3 regions of the Clostridium ljungdahlii DSM 13528 genome follow, and region 3 is predicted to be linked to each of the others. Evidence: riboswitches for the same ligand, from Rfam matches in the RefSeq annotation. Region 3 holds a riboswitch; each other region holds the start of a gene.

Region 1 (6,706 bases), 550 kb from region 3:
TTTATGACATATTAGATAAGGTAGAAAAAGATGCCAGAAGCAGAATGTCTAACAAAAATCTTGATTTCTCTTTAAAAGAAAAGATAAGAGATAATAGGTTATATGTAGAACAAGGATGTATAGCTGGATGTGCCGGAGGTAATTATGAAAATATTTGTGAAGCTTCCAGTATACTAAAAGGAAAATCTATTGGAAATGATGAATTCACATTAAATGTTTATCCTTCCAGTCAGCCTGTTTATTATAGTTTAGCTCAAAACGGAATAGCTGCAGAATTGATGCAGACGGGAGCAATAGTTAAGACAGCTTTCTGCGGACCATGTTTTGGAGGAGGAGATACACCTGCTAATAATTCACTCAGTATAAGACATACAACTAGAAACTTTCCTAATCGTGAAGGTTCAAAACCTAATGAAAATCAGCTTTCTTATGCAGCACTTATGGATGCACGTTCAATAGCAGCAACAGCTGCTAACAAAGGATTTGTTACAGCAGCTACAGATTTAGATGCAGATTACAATATACCTAAATATTATTTTAACAAGACGATTTATGATAACCGTGTTTATAATGCTTTTGATAAAGGAAATAGTGATGTAGAATTAAGATTTGGGCCTAATATAAAGAACTGGCCGGATATGCCTGAGCTTTCAGATAACTTAATACTAAAAGTGTGTTCTTTAATCAAAGATCCTGTAACTACAACAGATGAATTGATACCTTCGGGAGATACATCTTCTTATAGATCTAATCCATTAAAGCTTTCGGAGTTTACGCTGTCACGTAAAGATCCTGAATATGTTGGAAGATCAAAACAAATTCAGAAATCAGAAAAAGATAGACTCGCAGGAAAGTCTCCTTTTGATGCAAATAGGGATCTAGAAAAAGTATTTAGTGTAATAAAAGAAGAGTTTGACAGTATAAATACAAGTAATACAGGTATAGGAAGCATGATATATGCAGTAAAGCCTGGAGATGGCTCTGCTAGAGAACAGGCAGCCAGTTGCCAAAAGGTTTTAGGTGGATATGCTAATATTGCAAGAGAATATGCTACTAAAAGATATCGTTCAAATTTGATTAATTGGGGTATACTTCCTTTTGTTATGGAAGATGAACCACAGTTTGAATGCGGCGATTATATATTTATTCCTAATATAAGAAAGGCTGTTGCTGAGAGACCATCTGAAATAGATGCTTATGTGGTAAAGAGGAACCTTAAAAAGTTCAATGTAAAAATTGACAAGCTTACTGAAAAAGAAGTAAATATATTGTTAGATGGATGTTTAATAAATTATAATAAAACAGATAAATAATTTAGTGTAATAAATTTAATTGGCAGTAAAAGTTTTAGCAGAAATATTGTTTGCTAATGATAAATGTAGGATTAATATTTAGAATATCGTTGAAAAGCTGCATTAGATGGAGGATTAACTTCAAGCTAATGCAGCTTTTTATTTAAAATACAATAAATTATTATTTTGAAGCAATTTTACAAAAGTTAGGAAGAAAACAGGGGTGCTTGTTGTGCATGATAACTATTATAAATCTTATGAAATCTCAAGTATTTTTAAGATGGATTAAGAAATACAGAAGATTATTAATACAGATACAGATAATAAGTATTGATAATTTCTATTATATATGATTATATATATGTAATATAAATATTAGTACAGAGTATTGATAAAAAATAGTACAGATGGTAAATAAAACATTATAGAATTTGTTTACACACAAGGGAGGAAGAAGAATTGGATAAAATTGTTTTTGGTGAAGCTAATAGATGTCTTGGATGTAAAGTGCCTCAATGTAAAAAAGGATGCCCTGTAAGTACCCCTATAAATGAAGTAATAAAACTTTTTAAAGAGAATAAAATAAAAGAAGCCGGGAAACTTCTTTTTGAAAATAACCCCATGTCAGCTATTTGTTCACAAGTTTGTCCACATGAAAAGTTTTGTGAAGGCCATTGCGTGCTTGGTAAAAAAGGAACTCCTATAAAGTTTGGTCTTATCGAAAAATATATATCAGACTTTTATCTTAATTTTATAACGTCAGCTGATATAAAAAAGTTGAATAAAAAAATTGCAGTAGTAGGGTCAGGTCCAGCAGGATTGAGTATTGCCTTTATAATGGCAAGAAAGGGATATGATGTAACTATATTTGAATCCCATGAAGATATAGGAGGAGTTTTGAGATACGGCATACCTGCCTTTAGACTTCCTAAAGATATTTTGGACAGGCTTAAGGATAAACTTCTCCATATGAGAGTTAAGATAAGGCCTAATACTCTTATAGGACCTGTGATAACTGTTGAAGATTTGTTTAGGGATGGATACAGGGCGGTTTATATAGGAACAGGAGTGTGGAGCCCAAGGAGCTTGGGACTTAAAGGAGAAACTTATGGTAATGTGAATTATGCCATAGATTATCTTAAAAATCCTGAGGCCTATAATTTGGGAGATAAAGTTGCAATTATAGGAGCAGGAAATGTTGCTATGGATGCTGCAAGGACTATAATTAGAAATGGATCAAATGACGTAACTATCATTGCAAGGAGTGATGAAGAACATGCAGGAGCAGATAATATAGAAATTGATTATGCCAAACTTGATGGAGTGAAATTTCTCTATAAAATGGCACCAGTTGAAATAACAGATGATGGAATTAAAGTAGTTCCAACTGAGGTGTCCTTTGATGAAAATACAGGGAAAAAGAAAGTAACGTTAAAAGATGAGGAAACAAAGCTTTTTAATGCAGATTCTATAATAATTGCTGTAGGCCAGGGACCTAAGGCAAATATAGTAAACAATTCTGAAGGAATAGAAGTAAATTCCAAAGGACTTATACAGACAGACGATTCAGGAAGAACTACAAGGTCTGGAGTTTTTGCATCAGGTGATGTGGTAACAGGTGCCAAAACCGTTGTTGAAGCAGTAGAGGTTTCAAAGCACCTTGTAAATGCTATGGAAGAATATATAAAGAGTATGGATAAGAAATTTGAAAGTTCAGATAAAAATTAAAAATATTTTTATTGAAATTCCATATTCTAAGGTGTATATTAATAATGTAGTAAAAAGTATATAAATTGGATGAATACAGTGCGAGATAGCATCTAGTTGTTAACCGAAGAAGCAATGATATGCCGCCACGGATATATCAAAAACTCTCAGGTAGAAGGAGCGCTGTAGGACAAAACTCTGAAAAAGCTGTTATTAAGACAGTACCAAAGGTGAAAGATATTTAATATCGAAACTCTCAGGTAAAAAAACAGAGGATATGTGGACTATTGGGTAAATAGTCTCCATATCCTTTTTTTTAATGCATAAAAATATTAAGGAGGTTTTATGTTATGGAAGAATTAAAGAAAACTCCGCTGTTTGATTCTTATAAGAAATACGGTGCAAAAATAATAGATTTTGCAGGATGGGATATGCCAGTACAATTTGAAGGCATAACATCTGAACATCAAGCAGTACGTAAAAAAGCAGGATTATTTGATGTCTCACATATGGGAGAAGCAGATATAACAGGAAAAGATGCACTAGAATTTGTTCAAAATTTAATAACGAATGATGCAGCTAAGATTAAAGAAAACCAAATATTATATACACCTATGTGTTATCCAGAAGGTGGAATAGTAGATGATATACTTGTTTATAAATTTACAAATGAGCACTTTTTTCTCGTAATAAACGCTGCAAATACTGATAAAGATATTGACTGGATGAAAAAAAATAAGGAAAATTTTCAGGTAGATATAAAAAATATATCTCCTTCAATTATACAGCTTGCAATTCAGGGGCCAAATGCGCAAAAAATACTTCAAAAATTAACGGATACAGATTTAGATAGCATCAAGTTCTATTTCTTCAAAAAAGATGTACTAGTTGCTGGAAAAAGGTGCATGGTTTCAAGAACAGGATATACAGGAGAAGATGGATTTGAAATTTATTCAGAAACCGAAAATGCAGAGTATCTGTGGGATAAGATACTTGAAACAGGTAAAGAAGATGGTATAAAACCAATAGGACTTGGTGCAAGGGATACTTTGAGATTTGAAGTTAGCTTGCCACTTTATGGAAATGAATTGTCTAAATCAATTACACCTCTTGAAGCAGGCATAGGAATTTTTGTGAAACTTGATAAGGACAATTTCATAGGCAAAGATGCTCTTGTAAAGCAGAAAAAAGAAGGACTAAAGAGAAAAATAGTTGGCTTTGAAATGAAGGAAAGAGGAATTTCAAGGCACGGATACGAAGTTTTTGCAGAGAATAAGAAAATAGGAGAAGTAACCACTGGATATCGCTCACCCTCTTTAAATAAAAATATAGGTTTTGCTTTAATTGATTCTAAATATGCACCTATTGGAACTTCTATTTCTATAAAGGTGAGGAATAAGCTTTTAAATGCGGAAGTAGTTAGCAAGAAATTTTATAATAAAAATTATAACAAATAGTGGGGAGGATTTATAAATGAAAACTTTAAAGGAATTATTGTATTCAAAAGATCATGAATGGATAAAAGTTGATGGGGACAAAGCTTATGTTGGTATTACAGATTTTGCCCAGGATTCTTTAGGAGAAATTGTTTTTGTTGAACTTCCTGAAGTGGATTCAGAATTCTCAAAAGGTGATGTATTTGGAACAGTTGAATCTGTAAAAGCAGCTTCAGATTTGTGTATTCCAGTTTCAGGTAAGGTCTTAGAAGTAAATGAGGAACTTGTAGATAGTCCTGAAGGCCTCAATGAAGATCCTTATAAAAACTGGATAATTTCAATTGAAATATCAGATGAATCGGAATTGAAAGATTTACTTGATGCAGCAAACTATGAAAAAATATGTGATAAGGAGTGATTGACATGCATCCTTATTTACCACTTACAGAAGAAGACAAGACAATTATGCTGGAGAAAATAGGAGTAAGCAGCATAGATGATCTGTTTTCCGATATACCAGAAAGTGTTCGTTTAAATAGAAAATTAAATATAAATAATGGAATGTCCGAGCTTGAAGTGGAGTCTTACATTAAGGACATTGCAAAATCAAATAAAAGCTGTGATGATCTGACCTGTTTTTTAGGTGCAGGGGTTTATGACCACTATATACCTTCTGTGATAAAGCACATAACGTCAAGGTCTGAGTTTTATACTGCATATACTCCTTATCAGGCTGAAATAAGCCAGGGTACACTTCAGACTATATTTGAGTATCAGACAGTTATGGCTAATTTAACAGGTATGGAAGTTTCAAATGCTTCAATGTATGATGGAGCTACAGCTTGTGTAGAAGCAGCACAAATGGCTGCAAATGTAACAAGACGTAAAAATATAGTAGTTTCAAAAACTTTAAACCCTGAAGTTAGAAAGGTACTTAAAACTTACTTGAGATTTAAAGATTTAAATCTAATAGAAATAGATGAAGCAAGTGGAGTTACTGATATAGACAAACTTAAAGGTCAGATTAATAAGGACACAGCGGCAGTTATAGTTCAAACACCAAATTTTTTAGGGTTAATAGAGGAACTGCAGGATGTGGAGAAGTATGTTCACGATAATAAATCCCTTTTAATAGTATTTTGTGATCCCATTTCTCTTGGAATACTAAAGAGTCCTGGAGAATATGGAGCAGATGTAGTTGTAGGTGAGGGACAATCTCTTGGAAACAGCATGAATTACGGCGGTCCCTATCTTGGATTTTTAACTACTACTAAAAAGTATTTGAGAAAAATTCCAGGAAGAATTGTAGGTGAAACTACGGATTCAGAAGGTAAGAGAGGCTATGTACTAACACTTCAGGCAAGAGAGCAGCATATAAGACGTGAAAAGGCTTCTTCAAATATATGCTCCAATGAAGCATTAAATGCACTTACAGCACTTATATATTTAACTACACTAGGTAAAAAGGGAATTAAAGAAGTAGCTTATCAAAATGTCCAAAAATCTCATTATGCATTTAAAAAACTTACTGAAGGTGGAAAGTACAAAGCTGTATTTGACAAACCGTTTTTCAATGAATTTGTAGTTGCTTGTAAAAATCCAGTAGGAGACATAAATAAGAAACTACTTGAAAATAAAATATTAGGTGGATATGATCTTGAAAAACAATATCCTTCTTATAAAAATTCAATGCTTTTATGTGTAACTGAAAAGAGGACAAAGAATGAAATTGATAAATTAACTTCTGTATTGGAGGGAATTGAGTAATGAAAGAATATAATAAACTTATTTTTGAACTTTCCAAAGAAGGCAGAAAGGCCTACTCCCTTCCTAAATGTGACGTACCAGAAGAAGGTATTGAAAAATTGTTGCCTGAAGAATTTATAGGCAAAGAGGAGCCTGAGCTTCCAGAAGTAAGTGAAGTAGATGTAATAAGACATTTTACACTGCTTTCTAATAAAAACTTTGGTGTGGATACGGGATTTTATCCTCTTGGTTCCTGTACTATGAAGTATAATCCTAAAATAAATGAAGATATGGCAGATTTTAAGGAATTTACTCAGCTTCATCCGTACCAGCCAGAAGAAACTACCCAGGGAGCTTTAAAACTTATGTATGAATTAAGTCAAAAACTTGCTGAAATAACAGGCTTTGAAACTGTATCTCTCCAGCCGGCAGCAGGAGCTCATGGAGAACTTTCAGGACTTATGATTATAAAAGCTTACCATGAAAAAAGGGGAGATTTTAAGAGAAAAAAGATTATAGTTCCTG
Region 2 (6,706 bases), 2.3 Mb from region 3:
ATGGGTAGAAAATGAAGGATATAAACTTACAAACCCACCATATGAAGTATATGTAACTGACCCCCACCAAGTCACCATTCCTAAAGATCTTGTTACTGAAGTATATTTTCCTGTGAAGAAAAAGTAGTATCAAGCAAAACAAAAACATCTTATTTATACGAGGAGGTACTTATGATAGAAAGAAACTACTGGCCAACTACAAAATGGCAAGCCGCAGATTCTAAAACCTTGAGAATGGACTCTGAAAAACTTTCAAAACTTGAGCCTATGGTAAAATCCGAGTACAGCAATATAACTGGTATTGTTGTTGTGAGAAACGGATATATTGCTTATGAAATCATTTGGTTTTGAGGATTTATTCGGGGAAAACATGAGAAGATGGGTCAAAGATCCAAATGGTAACTCCACAGGAGGATGGGGACTTAAGTTAACTCCTCGTGATAGATTGAGACTTATTAAGGAATGTATTATACTAGCCGTACTAGACTAAACTTATTACCACAATTTTTGAGTCACTTTTTCTAACTGCAAAAATTGTGGAAGAAACCATTCAACCTGAGCGAACTGCTTTTTCATTAGAATTACAAGATATTATGCGTTATCACTTTAAACCTACTAATTTCCATTCAAATAAAAAATATGATATCTATAGATGATGAACTAAAGCAAGACACCCGCCCCATGGGCGGTCTTGACTTTAGTGGTTAAGTAATTTTCATATAAAGGGTAATATTCAATAAGTATTAGCCTATGCTAAATTTCTTTTGCCATCTTCTTCAGTTTTCTTTTTTGATTTAAATACCTTGTAAATCACCCCAAGCATTATAAACCATACAGGTGTTACAAATAAGGCTACACGAGTTTCATTATTAAGTGCTAATGTAACTATAACAAAAGCAAAGAATGCTAGAATTATATAGTTCATGATTGGATAAAGTGGCATTTTAAATTTGTTATTGGCAGCAAGTTCAGGTTTAGTTTTACGGTATTTCATGTGACAGATAACTATAATTGCCCAGATGTATATATAGCAAAATGTTGATATACTTGTAATTAGTACAAATACTTCACCTGGCATGATATAGTTTAAAATAACTGCAATTAAGATAACGGCTGCAGAAAATATTGCAGCATTGCAAGGTATATGATTAGAAGTTAACTTTTTCATTGACCCAGGTGCATTATTTTCTTTGGCAAGAGAGTAAACCATACGGCTTGTACTGAAAATACCGCTATTACAAGCAGATGCTGCTGATGTTAGCACAACAAAGTTTACAATGCTTGCTGCTGCTGCAATTCCAACTGAAGCAAATACCTGTACAAATGGACTTTTAGCTGGATTGATTGAGTTCCATGGATATATTCCCATAATAACAGCAAGTGCTCCTACATAGAAAATAATAATTCTAATTGGAATGTTATTAATAGCCCTTGGAATAACATGCTCTGGATTTTCAGTTTCACCAGCTGTTAAACCAACTAATTCGATTCCAGTGAAAGCAAATACAACCATTTGAAATGAAAGTATAAAGCCATTTGCCCCATTTGGTAGCCAACCTCCATGTCTCCAAAGGTTTGAAAAGCTAGATGCACCAGCATTTGTAGAAAATCCTTTAATAATCATAAATGTACCAACTATAATAAGTGCCAAAATTGCAACAACTTTAATTAATGCAAACCAGAATTCCATTTCACCAAATAATTTTACCGCAGTAAGGTTCATAATTAGTAAAATTACAAGAACTATAAGGCTTGGTACCCATCGAGGTACATTGGGAATCCAGTACTGTACATAAAGTCCAGTGGCAGCTACATCGGCCATAGCAAGTGAAATCCAACAGAACCAGTATGTCCATCCAGTAATAAATGCTGCTCCTTCTCCTAGATAATCGTACACAAACTCTACAAAAGAATGGTAGTTTAAATTAGAAAGCAATAATTCGCCAAGGGCACGCATTACAAAAAATAAAATAATTCCTGTTATAGCATATGCAAATAGAATAGATGGACCAGCCAAGTGAATGGACCTGCCTGAACCAAGAAATAATCCAGTACCAATTGCACCTCCAATTGCAAGTAATTGGACATGACGATTTTTTAGTCCTCTCGATAAATTTTGATTTTCTGACATATATATTCCGCCTTTCTAAACGTTACTTTTTTTACCTATGTTGCTGCATTCGTATTTCTAGAGTTATTATCTTGATATTAAGATATAATTTTCCATATGAATGATGTACAAATACACTATTAGTATGAGTGCTGTTAAAAAATATAACTATAAATTGAAGCAACTTTTAATTCTTCATAATACTGCAAAGCTAATAGCATCACCTTTTTCATTATCTTCATATTCATTTTTCTCAAAAATAGACAATTTGAATAATTTAAGTAACCCTAGACGTACAGTAAGATAGGTTCTAGTTCCATTTAGCAGGACTAAAAGTAAACCCTTCCATACTATAGAATTGGTTTTAGTAAATAGTTTTGTTAATTGATCCATTTTATCCCTCCATCTTAGTCAAAAGCATGTACTAGAAATGCCTTTTCCTATATAAATATTTTGTGGTTGGAGATACAAATGGGAATAGATAAGATCTAAATGAAGTAATTAATTATATATTACTTTTGTAAGATGTGTTACCTTTTCCCTGTCCTTTTACCTGAGAGTTTCGCCATGCGACTTTCTCCTTCGGTGCTCAATAAGAGTCTCTCCAAGGATTCATCCAATAGCGGTCATCTCTATAATTAAATAGGTACCTGAAAGATTTACTTCTTCGGTGAATGGCAAAAGCCATAACTCTCCCACTATCTTCATCTGAATTATTAATTTTATTATATACTAATACATATTTGATAAAATTGCAACAATTTCTTCACTTTTAACTAAAATAAAAATTATATTTCATCATAATTTCTAAAAACATTTATACTAAAGTGACCATATTAAGTCAAAACTAAATAAAACAAAAAAATGAAAACGACTTTTCTATTTTATTAATTCAAATCTCCACTTTTGACTTATTTCCGGATACTTTTCATGATCTACTTCACTAACAAACATGTCTATTGGTCTTGCAAATACACCGCAGTTACCGTAAAGAGCTTTATATATAACTAATTCTTCTTCTGTCTCAGTATGTGTTGCAAAATCTAATATTAAGTAACTTTTATTTTTGAAATGTCTAACCATCTTTCCTGTATGATTTCGTAATTCTATTTTTCTTTTTTCTAATTCGTCCATATCTTTTCACACTCCTAATATATATTCTGCTTTTATTATCTAAAGTAAATTCTGTTTCTACTTGAATTTTATTAAAGTCAATTTTATCTAATACTACTATGTCAATAAAATTGCGTTTCTTTTTAAAATAACTCTTTATTGAACTTTTCATTACTAATTCATATGCTTGATACATAAAACTTTTTAGAGATTTTTCTCTCATCCCATGTGAAGCAGTTGGATCTAACAACTATGCTGCCAATTAGGGGAATACTTTTTCAATTTTTTAGTACTCACTTCTTTTTTCACTTCTGTGTTATATTTATAAAGGAATTTTGTATAATTTATAGAATAAATACCTAGATGCAGTACTAATAATAGATCCTAATAATTCTGAGGCTAAAAATTTAAAAGATGTATTTGCAAAAGCAGTTCAAGATCAGCAGGAAAAATCAAAATATAAGTTGGAAGCAGTAAATGCAAAAAAACAGCAGAAGCAAGATGATGACGATATCACTCATAAAAGTGCATCATACATACAAGAACACGGAGGAGTCAACTATAGTCAAGCATTAAAAATCGTTGAAAGTAAATATCCTAATTCTTCTTTTGAGCCTGCACAAAACGTTGTTGGTACTGATACTTTAAAAAGGTTTCTCTCTGATGATATATTAAATGCAAGTTATGTTTTATATGGACACGATAATAGTGATGGAACTGATTTTCAAAATCTTATATTAGTGAGTAAAGAAACTGGACGCATATTTGAATTAGGACCGGATGGTAAAATATACAAGTAAAAATCAAGTCCACTTTATACCAATAGTCCTAAAACAAAATAAACGTTCCTGTAATTATAACTGCTTCGATAATATCTCAACTAATATTTTAATAAAAAAAATCGTAAGTACAATTATAATTACAGGACGTACTATTTTTGATCCGCTTTTTGTAAAATAACCAGAACCAATGTAATTTCCAGCAATACTAAATAAGCCTGCGACTAAACCCAAAACTAAAAATACTTTTGCATTTATAATGAATGTTACTAAACTAGCTACATTTGATGATAAATTTATAGCTTTTGTAATTCCTGCAGAAGTATTCATACTCAAATTTGCAATGCTCGTCAATAATAACAATAAAAATGTTCCTGTTCCTGGGCCATAAAACCCATCATAGATTCCCAAAAAAAATGCAATTAACATACATGTTATGTATGTTTTATAATTCATTGATGTTTCCTGTTTATTATCTTCAAGATTATGCTTATGTAAGACATAAAATGCTGTTATAGGCAAAATGAACAACATTAAAATTTTAAAATAAAAGTCTTCTATTTTTAAGGAAATAAGAGCCCCAAGCGGTGACCCGATCAAAGCACAAACTGCGCTGCAAATTCCTAGTTTCAACTTTATATATCCATTTTTAGCATAACGACATGTAGCTATAATTGTCCCCATACAAGAACTCATTTTATTTGTACCAATAGCAAAATGAACCGGAATCCCTGAAATCATATATGCTGGAAGCGATATAAGTCCTCCTCCCCCTGCAATTGCATCTACAAAACCTGCAATAAAAACCAGCGGACATACTATAATATATGTAATCATTTCTAACCTCCCCATAAATTTATACAAATTGATATTACCAACTTTTTAATATATAATCAAATTTATATATTTTATTCATCATATAAATTCAATTTATACTAGATTGCTATGGTTATTTTTGACATGTATTAAAAAATATTATATACTAAAGAATAGAATATGTTGACTAACTAGTTAGTCTAATTTTAATTTGTATAAATTAGGAGGTAAAAAGGATGCATAAATTGATCGATTTAACAATCAATGAAGAACAATTGAAAAAGACAGCAGCCAGTGCTAAAGAGAAAAACATCATTATTCCAACACTAGCACAAATGAAAGACTCCAGCAAGGTACCTGCAAAAATTAAAGCTAGATTAAAAGAAACAGGATTATGGGACATAGATCCCATTAATTTATTTAGAATTTCCTGGTATAATGAGCCTGTAGCAAAAGGTGGTTTGTACAACAAATTACCAAACTATATTGAGATTCCTCCTGAAATTTCAGGTGTTAAAGCTAGAATTTTTGCTATGGCAGGAAAGTTCTTTCCAACAGGAGCTCATAAAGTTGGGGCAAGCTTTGCTTGTCTAGTTCCACGTCTAGTAACTGGTCAATTTGATCCTACTTACCATCAGGCAGTATGGCCTTCAACAGGTAACTTCTGCCGTGGAGGAGCTTATAACTCAGCTTTATTAGGCTGCAGTTCAATTGCTATCTTGCCGGAAAATATGAGTAAAGAACGTTTTGATTGGCTCAAAAAAGTAGCTGGAGAAGTTATCGCTACCCCTGGTTCTGAAAGTAACGTAAAAGAAATCTATGATAAAACATGGGAACTAAGAAGAACAAGAGATAATGTTGTTATATTTAATCAGTTTGGTGAACTCGGTAATCATTTATGGCATTATGAAGTTACTGGCAGTGCTATGGAATCAGTTATTAAAGCTGAAGCTGGTGAGAAAGGAAAACTTGCTGGCGTATGTTTAACATCAGGATCAGCTGGAACTTTAGGAAGTGCAGACTATTTAAAGGATCAATATCCAAATGCTAAATTTGCAGTTGGTGAGGCATTACAATGTCCAACCCTGCTTAACAATGGTTTTGGCGAACATAGAATTGAAGGTATTGGTGACAAACATGTCCCATGGATTCATAATATAAGAAATACAGACATGGTTATTGCAATAGATGATAATGATAGTTTAGCTATGTTCCGTCTATTTAATGAACCTGCTGGACAAGAATATCTAAGGTCTGCAGGAGTTAAAGAAGATGTAATTAAAAAACTTTCATGGGTTGGTATATCAGGTGCAGCAAATATACTTTCATGTATCAAATTCGCAAAATATTACGAATTAAATGAAAATGATATGGTAATAACAGTGCTTACTGATTCAGCAGAAATGTATCAATCAAGATTACAAGAAATGACTGCCCAAAGAGGAAGAGATTATGAAGTTGTTGACGGTGCTATAGATCATAATAGAAATGTTTTAGGTGTTAGAACTGATAGTATGGAAGAATTAACATATCAAAGTAAAAAGCGTATTCATAATCTTAAATACTATACATGGATTGAACAACAACAATATGATTTAGAAGAATTAAACGCACAATGGTATGATTATGATAATTACTGGGGTAAGCTTCACCAAATGGGACCAGAACTTGATAAATACATTGAGGCCTTTAATGAGAGAACCGGTTTAACAAAGAATCTATAATGCTTAGTAATAAAAGTTGTATGTTAAGGGGTATATTGTATATATATCCCTTTTCTTGTTTTCTAAATTAATCATTCATAATAATCCTAAAGACATTTCCACTACCACAAATACATATCTCCATGTAAGTAAAAAAGCACCAGGCCAAAACCTAGTGTTTTCTA
Region 3 (6,706 bases):
TAAAAGTATTCTCAAGTTCTTGTACCGTTTCTATTTTAGCAGTTAAAGGATCCTCGGAAGTATCTTCTACGTAAATTTCTACTTCGTCCACAATAATATTTTGTTTTAGCTTTTCTATAGCCGATTCCGTAATGGCAATATCTTTAGCTAACAGCATTTTATTTTCAAAGGTTATATCACTTGCTGATATCATTCCTGGTTCTAATTCGCTTATTCGAACTAATTTCTTTTTTGACAACATACTATCTCACCTCATATAAATCATTAGAATAGCAATATATAGTAACTATGTATATGTTATCGTAGTATTATTGTATTTCTAAACATGTTTACAATAAAATTAAATTTTATTTATACCTATATTTAAATTTGCATTCAACATTAAAAATATATGGGGCTTTTAAGTGGAAAATCTAATTCTTAAAGCTGTGAATTGGAGCAGGAATTCTTCCACCTCTAGCTATGAAACTTTCACTTGAAAATTTACTTACAGGCATTATAGGTGCTTTTCCGAGAAGTCCTCCAAAATTTGCTTCATCTCCGACATTTTTCCCGTAAACAGGGATTACCCTCACGGCAGTTGTTTTATTATTAATCATTCCAATAGCAGATTCATCTGCTATTATGGCAGATATAGTGGATTCAGGAGTATCACCAGGTATACCTATCATGTCAAGACCTACAGAACATACACAAGTCATTGCTTCCAATTTTTCAAGATTAAGAGACCCTGAATTTACTGCACTTATCATACCCTCATCCTCACTTACAGGTATAAACGCACCACTTAATCCACCAACTTGAGATGCTGCCATTATGCCTCCTTTTTTGACTGCATCATTTAATAATGCTAGAGCAGCAGTAGTACCTGGGCACCCACAACTTTCAAGGCCCATCTCTTCCAGAACTCTTGCAACACTGTCTCCTACAGCAGGTGTAGGTGCAAGTGATAAATCTACTATACCAAAAGGAACACTTAATCTTTTTGAAGCTTCTCCAGCAACTAATTGACCCATTCTTGTTATTTTAAAAGCTGTCTTTTTTATTGTTTCTGCAACTACATTGAAATTTTGCCCCTTAACTTCTTCTAGAGCACATTTTACAACGCCAGGACCACTAACACCTACGTTTATTATGGAATCAGCTTCTCCAACTCCATGAAATGCTCCTGCCATGAAAGGATTATCTTCTACTGCGTTTGAAAATATTACTAACTTTGCACAACCTATACTCTCATTTTCTCTAGTGAGATAGGCAGTTTCCTTTACTATTCTTCCCATATCTTTTACTGCATCCATGTTTATTCCTGCTTTTGTAGTTCCTACATTTACAGAGGAGCAGACTTTTTCAGTAACAGCTAGAGATTCTGGAATGGACTCTATAAGTATTTTGTCACCTTTAGTATAACCTTTATGTACAAGTGCTGAAAAACCCCCAATAAAGTCAATACCTAAAGTTTGGGTAGCTTTATCTAAAATTTTGGCATATTCTACATAACTTTTATCAGAGCTTGCCTGGGCTATCAGTGAAATAGGTGTAACGGATACTCTTTTATGTATTATGGGTATACCATATTCCGTTTCAATCTCATTGGCAGTTTTTACTAGGTTTTCAGCTTGTTTAGTTATTTTATCGTAAATTTTAGTTCTTGCTTTTTTTCCATCACTATCTATACAATCTAAAAGAGAGACACCCATAGTTATGGTTCTTATGTCTAGGTTTTCTTTGTCAATCATGTTTATGGTTTCCATAATGTCTTTAGTATTTATCATTTAACTCAACTCCTTAGTTTAAATTTGGTGCATAGAAGTGAATATGTCTTCTCGTTGAAGCTTAATGACAACTCCTATTTCTTTAGCTTTGTTTTCAAGGTGATTTTTTAGTTCTATAAAATCTGTTTTCATTTTTGATAAATCAACTAGCATTACCATTGTAAAATAGCCTTCTATGAGAGTTTGGTTTATGTCCAAAATATTTATGTTATTTTCAAATAGTACAGAAGTTACCTTGTAAATAATACCAGTTTTGTCTTCTCCAAGTACAGTTATAAATGACTTCATTTTATAATCCATCTCCTTTAAATAGTTTGTATTGATTAATTCTATTATTAGCAATTATAAAAAAAAAGACCAAATTAAATTAGTCTCTGGAAAATAAGATTTTAAACAATAACTATTAATTAAGTCAATAATTATCATTTTGTATAAAATCCTCTGTCCCTTGTACCTGAGAGTTTCACCCAACTTTGGCTTTCCCCTTCGGTGCTCATAAGAGTCTCTCCAGAGGTTCGTCTAATAACGGTTTAAAAATTTAATCCCATTATTTTCATCCGACCCTTTTAAATTATCACAATTATATCATATTAAAAAAGCCAATTCAAATATATTATTGTAAATTTCATTGGAATATCCATGTTGGTTATCATAGGTTAAATTTACGTTAAAAAAAGTTCTATTTAACAACAGCTTAAAAATACCACATTAAAATAAAAGATATGATTAATGTAAATTTATATACTGGAGGAATTTTATGTTAAAAAAATTATTTTTAAGTGCCTCAAAGTTATTTTTTGGTAAGAAGAAAAAGTTTAATCTATCTTTTTTAAACAGTGTGGGAGTGAAAATAGTTTGTGAGATTGGAATACTTATAATATTCATATGCAGTATATTAGGAATAACATCTTATTACAGTGCTTATAGAGCTATGGAAGATAGTATAAAATTTTCGCTTGAAAGTAGAGCAATAGAGTCTTCTAAACTCATAGATGCAACTTTAAAACAGGATGTTAAAGCAATTGAAGAGTTAGCATCAAATGATATTATAAAATCCATGAATACTTCAATACAGACACCTCTTCTTAAGATGAGAGCAAAACAATTAGGATATGTGAACTTAAATGTGATGGATTCAAGTGGTATGATTTATATGCAAACTGGTGAAAAGACTAAAGCTAATTTAGAGGACACCAAGAATTACTACCTTAAAAATGCGTTAAGTGGGAAAATGTCTATTTCAGATCCAGTGATGAATACGGATGGGCAGCAGATAATGGCGGTGGCAGTTCCAATAAAAGATTCTTATGAAAAAGTTGTAGGAGTATTATTTTCAAATGTAAGTATGGAAAGTTTAAATAAATTAGTTCAAAATGAAAAACTGGGTAAAAGCGGATACTGTTTTATAATAAATAAGGAAGGGGTTAAGGTAGCACATAAGGATTTGAAACTGGTGCTAAATAAAGATAATACTATAGAAGATGAAAAAAAAGATCATTCTTTAAGTGAACTGTCAATTTTAGAAAAAAATATGATAATGGGTAAAAGTGGCTCGGGATACTATAAAAAAGATAATGAAGATATGTTTATGGCCTATGCACCAATAGCTGACTTAAATTGGTCGCTGGGGCTTACTATAGATAAGAGTGAAATATTTAGTGAAGTAAATATGTTAAAATACAAAATAATTATGATAACTGTTCTATTTATTTTGATAGGATTCTTTATAGGGTTATTTATAGCTGGAACTATAAAAAAACCACTTCATAAAATAAGAAAGTATGCCCTGGAATTATCAAAGTTTAATTTAAACTACAGAATACAAATTGACAAAAGAGATGAATTTGGAGATACGGCTTCAGCATTAAATTATGCAATGAATGAAATAAAGTATATTATAGAACAAGTAAAACTAAAAAGCGGAGAAGCTTTGGAAGCTGCGGATAATGTAAATAAAATGTTTGAAAAATCGCATTCGGAAATAAAGTTGGTTTCAGATGAATCTTCACAAATATGTTCTAATATGCAGGAGAACTTATCTTCTATAGAAGAAGTGAACCAAAAGATATCAAATATAAAGCATGAAATAAAAAACTCAGCAAAAGAGGCAAATCAAGGCTTGGCTCTTGCAAAAAACATAAGGGAAAGGGCTTTAAATATTAAAAAAGATACGGAAAGCTCAAAGCATGACTTTGAAAATTATTATACACAGTATAGTAATGAATTAAGACATGCACTGGAAAATGTGAAAGTAGTAAAAAATATTTCTATAATGGCTGAAGAAATAAAAACTATATCAGATAGAACAAATATATTAGCATTAAATGCCAATATAGAAGCCGCAAGGGCTGGCGAATATGGCAGGGGATTTATGGTGGTGGCAGAAGAGGTAAGAAAATTAGCTATGCAATCTTCTGATATGGTAAGTAATATACAATTAAATGTAAAAAGTGCTTTAAAATCGGTAGAAAAACTCTCCAAATCAGCTGAAAGTGTATTGAAAATTTTAGAGAAAAATATTTTGTCGGATTACAGAAAAATGGTGGACATAAGCAAAGATTATGAAGAGGATGGAATGAGATTTGAATCTGTATTAAAAAAGGTTTGTGGGCTTATGGAAAATATAGATGAGTCTTTTTTAGTAATAACTAAAATAATGTGTATTATAGTGGAGTCATCAAATGATGGAACTAAAGCATCCGTAGATATATCAGATAATATAGATGAAATAGCAAATGAAAATAGGGACATATCTTTGTATACTATGAGAAATGCAAGTGGGTCTGAGGAGCTTCTTCACATTTTAAGTAAATTTAATGTATAATATTAATTGAAAAGTAAATTTTATGTTAATGTAGGAAGGATAAAATCATTATGGAAAATTTAGGCGGAAAAGTAGCAATAGTAACAGGAGCTTCTAGAGGAATAGGAAGAAGTATTGCTATAAATTTAGCAAAATGTGGTGCAAATGTAGTAATAAATTATAAAAAAGATGAGAAAGAAGCCTATAAAACCTTGGATATGATAAAACAAGCCGGTTCGGTAGGAATGGTAGTACAGGGGGATGTTAGTTTATATAGTAATGCTGAAAGAATAGTGCAATATGCATTAAGTAAAATGGGGAAAATAGATATACTTGTTAATAATGCAGGAATTTCTAAAATAGGACTTTTTGTAGATATGAAAGAAGATGAGTGGAATTCTATTATAGATGTGAATTTAAAGGGTGTACTTAACTGTTCTCACTCTGTATTAAAACATATGATTTCTAAAAAATCAGGATCTATAATAAATATTTCTTCTATGTGGGGAAATGTAGGTGCTGCCTGTGAATCCATTTATTCTGCATCTAAAGGAGCTATAAATCTTTTTACAAAATCTATTGCAAAGGAAATGGCACCTTCGAATATAAGGGTAAATGCAGTTGCACCAGGGGTAATTGATACGGAAATGAACTCCTGGTTAAAAGAGGATGAGAAGAAAAGTTTAATCGAAGATATACCTATGGGTAAATTTGGACAATGTAAAGATATAGCAAAAACTGTATGCTTTTTGGCAGGTGATTCATCTGCCTACATAACAGGACAGATAATAACGGTAGATGGTGGAATGATATGAGAAATGAACCTTTAGTGTAATATACATATAAAATAATAGTAGTAGTGGACGATAAATAGAATATGGAAAAATTAATTTTAATAAAAGGGATGGTTAAAATATTGATGTTATAGGATGAATAATTATGAACAAAGTTATAATATTAGATGATATGATATATGTAAGATATAGGGTGAGACGCGTATTAGAAGATGCTGGAATTGGGGTATATGAATGTGGAAATTCCTTTGAGTTCTTTAATAGGTTATATGATAAAAAAGAAGAAATAAATTTGATAATACTTGAGGTGGGATTAAGCACTGAAGATGGATTTGAAGTACTTAAAAAGATAAAGGCTAAAAAATTAAACATTCCTGTAATGATACTTACAAAATTAAATTCTAGAGAAGCATTTATAAAAGGCATAAAAGCAGGTACTTCAGAGTATATATTAAAACCTTTCAATAGTAAAAATTTAGTTAAAAGAATAATGAAACTCATAAAATCTAGTAGAAATTCAGATAGACCAGAAGAAATAGTATACTTGAATTTTCAGGAGTATATTGCCAGACAAATCATGAAATGTGGGTCACAAAATAAAAAGCTTTCAATTATTATGGTAAGCTTAGTAAAAAAATACTATACAGAACAAGAAGAGAAAATAGAAGTAAAAGACAGTTATCTTATTTTACTTGATTTGGTTTATGAAAAGTTGAGAAGTCTTTTTAAGGTACCAGATTTATTTGAGAAATACGGATTATCTACGTTTATAAGTGTAGTTCCAGACTGTAATTACAGAAAAGTTGTTTCAGTTGTTCATCAGATGGAATGTGTTTATAATAAAATAAAAATTATGAATGAAAAGTATAGTGAGTATGATCTTAAATGCAGCTATGTTATTTTTCCTGATGATGGAACAGATAAAAATTATTTAATGAATAAATTAAATATTAAAATGAAAATGAAAATAAATAAAGAAAAGTAATGTTTTTCTGGCAATAAAAAAATAATATTGTGTAGATAGTTCTACACAATATTATTTTTTTATTTTATCCGATCGCTACCATTGCTAACACCCCCATCGCACTCTGTGAAAGCGACTATCACCAAATCAAAGATTTGGGATATCTGCTTTTCTTCAAAGTGGGGGATAAGCACTGCTACGCGCCTGGATAAGTTCTTCCCCTAAAGGATAACGTATTCTAAAGTGCTAAAGACACTAAGAATACTGTTAATAAGGTTCAGATGCAGAAAAGGTATTCCTTATAAGAAAACTCCACCTGAACCTAAGAATCACTTGATGTAATCTGAATGAACATATCCTGTTAAGGAACCAA

Evidence for each region. A riboswitch is a leader RNA that binds a small molecule or an ion and turns the genes downstream of it on or off. The one in region 3 is predicted to bind glycine.
Region 1: another riboswitch for glycine. It lies ahead of gcvT (glycine cleavage system aminomethyltransferase GcvT); the one in region 3 lies ahead of CLJU_RS14420 (ACT domain-containing protein).
Region 2: another riboswitch for glycine. It lies ahead of CLJU_RS04095 (transcriptional regulator); the one in region 3 lies ahead of CLJU_RS14420 (ACT domain-containing protein).

What each region holds. Positions count from the first base shown of each region.
Region 1 covers NC_014328.1:2,673,877-2,680,582, reverse strand. The annotation lists gene CLJU_RS11905 (hydratase) at 1-1,313, shown strand, start outside; gene CLJU_RS11900 (NAD(P)-dependent oxidoreductase) at 1,752-3,020, shown strand; glycine riboswitch at 3,188-3,281, shown strand; gene gcvT (glycine cleavage system aminomethyltransferase GcvT) at 3,350-4,456, shown strand; gene gcvH (glycine cleavage system protein GcvH) at 4,473-4,853, shown strand; gene gcvPA (aminomethyl-transferring glycine dehydrogenase subunit GcvPA) at 4,859-6,202, shown strand; gene gcvPB (aminomethyl-transferring glycine dehydrogenase subunit GcvPB) at 6,202-6,706, shown strand, end outside.
Region 2 covers NC_014328.1:915,854-922,559, reverse strand. The annotation lists gene CLJU_RS22825 (GyrI-like domain-containing protein) at 1-127, shown strand, start outside; gene CLJU_RS04105 (hypothetical protein) at 172-351, shown strand; gene CLJU_RS04100 (amino acid permease) at 749-2,131, opposite strand; gene CLJU_RS04095 (transcriptional regulator) at 2,306-2,503, opposite strand; glycine riboswitch at 2,642-2,728, opposite strand; gene CLJU_RS04090 (DUF1653 domain-containing protein) at 2,990-3,244, opposite strand; gene CLJU_RS04085 (hypothetical protein) at 3,688-4,023, shown strand; gene CLJU_RS04080 (sulfite exporter TauE/SafE family protein) at 4,078-4,839, opposite strand; gene CLJU_RS04075 (pyridoxal-phosphate dependent enzyme) at 5,055-6,542, shown strand.
Region 3 covers NC_014328.1:3,223,969-3,230,674, reverse strand. The annotation lists gene CLJU_RS14430 (HD-GYP domain-containing protein) at 1-241, opposite strand, end outside; gene CLJU_RS14425 (PFL family protein) at 414-1,772, opposite strand; gene CLJU_RS14420 (ACT domain-containing protein) at 1,791-2,060, opposite strand; glycine riboswitch at 2,204-2,293, opposite strand; gene CLJU_RS14415 (methyl-accepting chemotaxis protein) at 2,530-4,596, shown strand; gene ymfI (elongation factor P 5-aminopentanone reductase) at 4,647-5,390, shown strand; gene CLJU_RS14405 (response regulator transcription factor) at 5,515-6,354, shown strand; gene CLJU_RS14400 (SH3 domain-containing protein) at 6,663-6,706, opposite strand, start outside.